Regions from separate parts of the Azospira sp. I09 genome, predicted to be linked through region 1. Evidence: predicted binding sites of a transcription regulator. Region 1 holds the regulator's gene; each other region holds the start of a gene.

Region 1 (2,266 bases):
ATCGGTCAGTTTCTTGATGGCCAGGGAGAGCAGCTGCAGACGCGTGTCGGCGTTGGGCAGATCGCTCTCGTTGATGCGCCGCTGGGGCTTGAAGAGGCCCGGCAGGTGGGCATAGTTGTAGATGGAGAGACGCTCCGGGTCCATGGCCAGGACCCGCTCCAGGGTGCGGTTGAAGCCCATCACCGTCTGGTGGGGCAGGCCGTAGATGAGGTCCACGCTGATGGACTTGAAGCCGCTCTTGCGCGCCTGGTCCATCACCGTGAAGGTTTCTTCCTCGGTCTGGATGCGATTGATGGCCTGCTGCACCCGCTCGTCGAAATCCTGGACGCCCAGGCTCATGCGGTTGAAGCCCAGCTCGCCGAGCAGGGCCACGGTGGGCCGGTCCACCTTGCGCGGATCCACTTCGATGGAAATCTCGGCCCCATCCACCAGCTTGAAATGGCGGTGGGTGAGGTCCATCAGCTGGTGCATTTCCTCATGGGAGAGGAAGGTGGGCGTGCCGCCGCCCCAGTGCAACTGGGAGACTTCCCGATCCCCATCCAGCAGGTACTCGGCCTGCAGGGCCATCTCCTTGCCCAGGTACTTGATGTACTTGGCGCTGCGGCCGTGATCCTTGGTGATGATCTTGTTACAGGCGCAGTAGTAGCAGATGGTGTTACAGAAGGGGATGTGGAAGTATAATGACAGCGGTCGGCTGATACCGCCGATGTTGCGTTTGCCCAACCACAGCTTCAGGGCCTCGGCATCGAAGGCTTCGACAAAACGGTCAGCCGTCGGATAGGACGTGTAGCGCGGTCCATTGACGTCGAAGCGGCGGATGATCTGGGGATCGAAAACCAGGTTGTTGGCGGTAAATGTCATTGAAAAACAGTCGTTGCAGAACCACACATTAGGTGCGGCTTATTATCGTGGTGCAGGAACTGGGGCACGTTGTCCTGGATCAAAGGCTTCCAAAGGGCCTTCCGGCGCAGGTTACCACCATCCGAACGCCCTTGGCCCAGCGAGGAACAGCATGCCGTTGAAGAAGACCAGCGCCCAAGAAATTACCCTGTCGGTCATCAAGACCGCCTGCTCGAACTGTAACCTGCAAGAACTGTGTCTTCCCTACGGTCTCAACGAGACCGAGATGTCCAAGCTGGACGAACTGGTCAGCACCCGCCGCAAGATCAAGCGCGGCGACCACCTGTACCGGGCCGGGGAGGCCTTCGAATCCATCTACGCCATCCGCGCCGGTTTCTTCAAGACCGACGTGCTGCTGGAAGACGGCCGCGACCAGGTCACCGGCTTCCAGATGGCCGGCGAGCTGCTGGGCCTGGACGGCATCAGCACCGAACACCATTCCTGTAACGCGGTGGCCCTGGAAGACAGCGAAGTCTGCATCATCCCCTTCCCCCGCCTGGAAGGCCTGTCCCGGGAGATCGTGGCCCTGCAGCACCACTTCCACAAGGTGATGAGCCGGGAGATCGTGCGCGACCACGGGGTCATGATGCTGCTCGGCACCATGCGGGCGGAAGAACGGCTGGCCGCCTTCCTCCTCAATCTCTCCCAGCGCTTCACCGCCCGGGGCTATTCCCACGCCGAGTTCTACCTGCGCATGACCCGGGAAGAAATCGGCAGCTACCTGGGCCTCAAGCTGGAAACCGTTTCCCGCGCCTTCTCCCGCTTCCAGGAAGAAGGTCTGATCGCCGTGCAGCAGAAGCACATCCGCATCCTGGACATCCCGGGCCTGAAAAAGCTGATGACCCACCAGTCGGCCTGATCCCGGGCAAGCATCAAACAAAAAAGCGGCTCCGCGGAGCCGCTTTTTTATTGCCCGGATTATTGCCCGGGCTTAGTCCAGGCGTGCCGGCAGTCCTACTGTTCCCCTTCCGGAAACACCGCCCCCCGCCGCGCCGCCATGCTGCGGCCGACGGCGGCCGCCTGCTCGGGGGACAGCAGGCGCCGCCCCAGGGACAGCAGCTCCCGGGTTTCCAGATCGATGTGTCCCAGATAAAGCTCGGCCAACCCTTCCACCATGGCCGCCGGCAGGGCCTCGCTGCATTCCCCCGGCTGGGCCGCGACGATGGCCTGCAGGCGGGCCAGCACCTCGTCCCGGGCCCGGTCCATGCGCCGGTGGTCGGCCAGGATGCGTTCGATGAGGGCCTCCACCTGGGCCGCCACCGCCGCTTCCCGGGCCACCGCCTGGCTCGCCCGCAGGGCAGGAAAGAGGTCATCCTCCTCGTCCGCATGGTGATGGGGAGCGGCCACTGAGAAATAGCGCAGCACG
Region 2 (2,266 bases), 1.7 Mb from region 1:
CTGCCGGAAACGTCCTGGATGGCCCGGGTGCTTTCGCTGCTGGCGGTGAACACGGTCTCCGTCAGGCGTACCTGTTCCCGGGCGCTCTTCACCGTGTCCTCGACCCGTGCCTTCACCAGCACGGCCTCCCGGGCGATGCTGACGGACATCTTGCGCACTTCGCCGATGATCTGCCGCATCTTTTCGGCAAAGCGGTTGTAACCGGCAGAAAGCTCCCGCAATTCGTCCTGGGTGATGAGGGGCAGGTCCCGGGAGAAATCCCCTTCGCCCCGGGCGATCTCGTTGAAGATGCCGGTGATGACCTTCACCGGTCGCACGATGAGGTGGCGCAGGTAGAGGATCTGGCCGATGTTCATGGCCAGGGCCAGCAGGGTCAGCCCACCCATGATGTAGAGGCCGCTATCCAGGCTGACGCCGATGCGGGCGAGCAGTTCGGGGCTGGCATTGCCGCTATGCAGCAATTGCTGGATGGTGTTTTGCTGGTAGAAATAGACGCCCAGATAACCCAGGTCTACGCAGAAAAGCAGCAGAAAACTGGACAGTTTCTTCGAAAGTGAATTGAAGAAGGTTTTTTCTATATTTTCGTACAACTGCCAGAACGCACTCTTTTGCTGCGGTGCATTATTCATTCCGGGTCTCCTGTGCCAACTATTTCACGTTTTTCGCGGTGGGACCAATGGTAATACGCAAATCCGGTTGCTGAAACTAGGGGGTTTACCGGGTAATGCGATGCATTTTCAAAGCGACTGCAATGCATGCCTTTTTCATGGCCAGAAGTCATTGTTTTCAGGCATCTATCCCCTCCGTGTCGTTGACTTGTGTCAAGACGCTACCGTATGGAGCCTGTTAACATCCCCCGCTTTATCAACACCTGAAACAAAGCAGGGGGAGACAACATGGCCGCTATCGCGCCCGTGCCGGCCCAGAGCCGGTTGCTCATGTCCGGCAACGAAGCCGTTGCCCGCGCCGTCTGGGAGGCCGGCGTCAAGGTTGCCGCGGCCTATCCGGGCACGCCGGCGACGGAAATGCTGGAAGTCATTTCGACCTATCCGGACCTCTACGCAGAGTGGTCGGTGAATGAAAAAGTTTCCCTGGAAGTGGCGGTGGGCGCGGCCTACGCCGGTTCTCGCTCCTTCTGCTGCATGAAGCACGTGGGCATGAACGTGGCCTCCGACGCCCTCATGACCCTGACCCTGACCGGCGTCGCCGGCGGCCTGGTGATCGCCGTGGCCGACGACGTGGGCCTCTCCTCCTCCCAGAACGAGCAGGATTCCCGCTACTGGGGCCGCTTCGCCCACCTGCCGGTGCTGGAGCCCGCCGATTCCCAGGAAGCCTACGAGATGACCAAGCTCGGCTACGAGCTGTCCGAGCGTTTCCAGGTGCCGGTGATCCTGCGCCTCACCACCCGCATCTGCCACGTCAAGGCCCTGGTCACCGTGGGCGAACGTCAGGAGCATGTGGGTGCCGGTTTCAAGAAGGAGCCGGCACGCTGGGTGATGACCCCCTCCGGCGCCGCCCGCCGCCTGCCCCTGATGTTCGAGCGGGAAGCCGCCCTCAAGGCCGAGGCCGAGGTTTCTCCCTTGAACGTGATCGAGGCCGGCAGCGACCGCCGCCTCGGCTTCATCACCTCCGGCCCCGCCTACATGCACGTCAAGGAAGCCTTCCCCGAGGCACCGGTGCTCAAGCTCGGCTTCTCCTGCCCGGCACCCATCGACAAGTGCCGCGAACTGGCGGCCCTGTGCGACGAAGTGGTGGTGGTGGAAGAGGTGGAGCCCCTGCTGGAAACCGAACTGAAGGCCCAGGGCATCGCCCTGCACGGCAAGGACATCCTGCCCCGCATCGGCGAGCTGGCGCCGCCCGTGCTCAAGGCCGCCATCGCCAAGCTGCGCGGCGAACCGGTGCCGGCCGTCACCGCGGTGGCGCCGATGCAGGTGTTCCCGCGGCCGCCCACCATGTGCGTGGCCTGTCCCCACCTGGGCGTCTATTACACCCTGTCCCAGGTGCGCAACATCACCATCGCCGGCGATATCGGCTGCTATACCCTGGGGGCCGGCCACCCCTGGAACGCCCTGGATACGTGCATCTCCATGGGGGCATCCATGGGAGTGGCGCTGGGCTTGGACAAGGGCCGGGGCGAGTCGGACAAGGACAAGCGGATTCTGGCAGTGATCGGCGATTCCACCTTCCTGCACATGGGTATGCAGGGCCTGCTGGACATCGTCTACAACCAGGGCAACGTCACCGTGCTGCTGCTGGACAACCGGGC
Region 3 (2,266 bases), 560 kb from region 1:
TGGGCCGCCCCAGATAGCCCTTGATCACCGGGAAGGGCGGACGGATGCGGGGCGTGCCCCGCTTGCCCTCGAGGGACTCGATCAGGGCTGTTTCCTCGCCGCAGACATAGGCGCCGGCCCCCAGATGGATCTCAATGTCGAAATCGAAACCGGCCTGGCCCCGAATACCCTGCCCCAGCAGCCCGGCCTCGCGACGGCGCTGCAGGGCTGCCTCCAGGGGCTCCAGCAGGTAGCGGTACTCGCCCCGGAGATAGAGGAAGCCCTGGCGGGCGCCGGTGGCGTAGGCCGCCAGGGTCATGCCCTCGAACACGTGGTCCGGGTAGGAGGTCAGCAGCACCCGGTCCTTGAAGGTGCCGGGCTCGCCTTCGTCCGCGTTGCAGACGATGACCCGCTCCTCGCCGGGTGCGTTGCGGCAGGCCTCCCACTTGACCCCGGTGGTGAAGCCGGCGCCGCCACGGCCGCGCAGGCTGGACTTCTGCACCTCGCCCAGCCAGGCCTCGGGCCCCAGGGCCATGGCCGCCGCCAGGGCAGCCCCTGGCTCCAGCACGGTATTGAGCAGATCGTCCTTGCGGCGGATGTTGTCCTCCACCCGGAAGTATTCCTGGGGCCACAGGGACAGGGGCCGGCGGGAACGGATCAGCTCGCAGATTTCATTGACGCGCTGGTGGGTGAGACGGGTGATGGGGCGGCCATTGACCAGCAGGGCCGGGCCCTGGTCGCACATGCCGGTACAGGAGGTGACATCCACCGAGACCAGGCCGTCTTCCGACACCTTGCCCTGTTCGACCCACAGCTTCTGGCACATGGTGCCGAGCAGGTCCAGGTTGCCCAGGAGGCGGTCGGTGGCGTTGTCGGAGAAGAGCACCCGGTATTTGCCCACCGGCTGCAAATGGAGAAAGGAGTAGAAGCCGGCCACGCCCTCGACCCGGGCCCGGGGCAGCTTCAGGGCGGCGGCGATGGCGGTGAGGGCGGGAGGGGGGATGTAGCCCACCTGTTCCTGCACTTCCCGGAGAATTTGCAGCAGTTGGGTGGGGTCCCGGCGGCGTTTGCTCAAAACCGCCTCGAGGACTGCATCCAGAGAATTGGCAATCGGTTCCAAAATCCCTCCCCCTTGTAAGGTCATGCCGGAGGATTATAGGTATGGTCAATGCAAAAACGTTGACACAGCGCAAGCCGCTGTAACGGGGACGTCATCGGAACGAAATACCGGCTTATCCCTCGTCCGCTAAGGTCCTACTGCCACTAGGCCTTGATCTAGGTCAAAATCGATATGCTGCACCGCAACACAAAATGCGGCATGATAACGAATACAGGATTGCAATAACGGCCCCGGTCCAGACTGGACGCCGGATGGTTCACCTTCATTCAACTAACCTGGAGTTCTGCAAATGTTCAACCTCAACGGCAAAAAAGGCCTGGTCGTCGGTATCGCCAACAACAAGAGCATTGCCTACGGCTGCGCCAAGGCTTTCAACATCTGCGGCGCCGAACTGGCGGTCACCTACCTGAATGAAAAGGCCGAACCCCACGTGCGCCCCCTGGCCGAGCTGCTGGCCGCCCCCCTGGTGCTGCCCCTGGACGTGGAACAGGACGATCAGCTGGCAGCTGTTTTCGCCGCCATCGAACAGAAGTGGGGCAAGCTGGACTTCCTCCTGCACTCCATCGCCTTCGCCCCCAAGGAAGACCTGCACGGCCGGGTGGTGGACTGCTCCCGCCAGGGCTTCCTGCGGGCCATCGACATTTCCTGCCACTCCTTCATCCGCATGGCCAAGCTGGCCGAGCCCCTGATGAAGGACGGCGGCTCCCTGCTGACCATGAGCTACCTGGGTGCCGATGAAGTGGTGGACAACTACGGCATGATGGGCCCGGTGAAGGCCGCCCTGCAGGCTTCCACCCGCTATCTGGCCACCGAGCTGGGCCCCAAGGGCATCCGGGTGCACGCCATCTCCCCGGGCCCCCTGGCCACCCGCGCCGCCTCCGGCATCGCCCACTTCGACGATCTGATGAAGGACGCCGTGGAACGGGCCCCCCTGCACCGCCTGGTCTCCATCGACGACGTCGGCGCCCTGGCCGCCTACCTGTGCAGCGATGTGGCGAAGACCCTGACCGGCGGTACCATCTACATCGACGGCGGCTACAACATCGTCGGCTAAGAGCTCCACACAATCGAAAAAACGGGAGGCGCCATGCACGCTGAGCACACCGAGCAGTACATCGAAAACAAGACTTTCGACGAAATCCAGGTGGGAGATTCTTCCACCCTGAT

What was found. The regulator FNR, encoded in region 1, switches genes on or off when oxygen is low (the NO sensors DNR and NnrR bind a similar motif). The targets are predictions, from matches to a motif close to TTGANCTAGNTCAA.
Region 2: AZSP09_RS08560 (thiamine pyrophosphate-dependent enzyme) is a predicted target of FNR. The motif match lies at 812-825, and genes of this name have one in related genera.
Region 3: AZSP09_RS01600 (NAD(P)H-dependent oxidoreductase subunit E) is a predicted target of FNR. The motif match lies at 1,250-1,263, and genes of this name have one in related genera.

What each region holds. Positions count from the first base shown of each region.
Region 1 covers NZ_AP021844.1:3,554,692-3,556,957, reverse strand. Annotated here, with positions in the region: gene hemN (oxygen-independent coproporphyrinogen III oxidase) at 1-861, opposite strand, end outside; gene fnr (fumarate/nitrate reduction transcriptional regulator Fnr) at 1,013-1,759, shown strand; gene AZSP09_RS16670 (hemerythrin domain-containing protein) at 1,855-2,266, opposite strand, start outside.
Region 2 covers NZ_AP021844.1:1,844,174-1,846,439, reverse strand. Annotated here, with positions in the region: gene AZSP09_RS08565 (methyl-accepting chemotaxis protein) at 1-629, opposite strand, end outside; gene AZSP09_RS08560 (thiamine pyrophosphate-dependent enzyme) at 897-2,266, shown strand, end outside.
Region 3 covers NZ_AP021844.1:342,127-344,392, reverse strand. Annotated here, with positions in the region: gene AZSP09_RS01600 (NAD(P)H-dependent oxidoreductase subunit E) at 1-1,123, opposite strand, end outside; gene fabI (enoyl-ACP reductase FabI) at 1,389-2,153, shown strand; gene AZSP09_RS01590 (bifunctional enoyl-CoA hydratase/phosphate acetyltransferase) at 2,187-2,266, shown strand, end outside.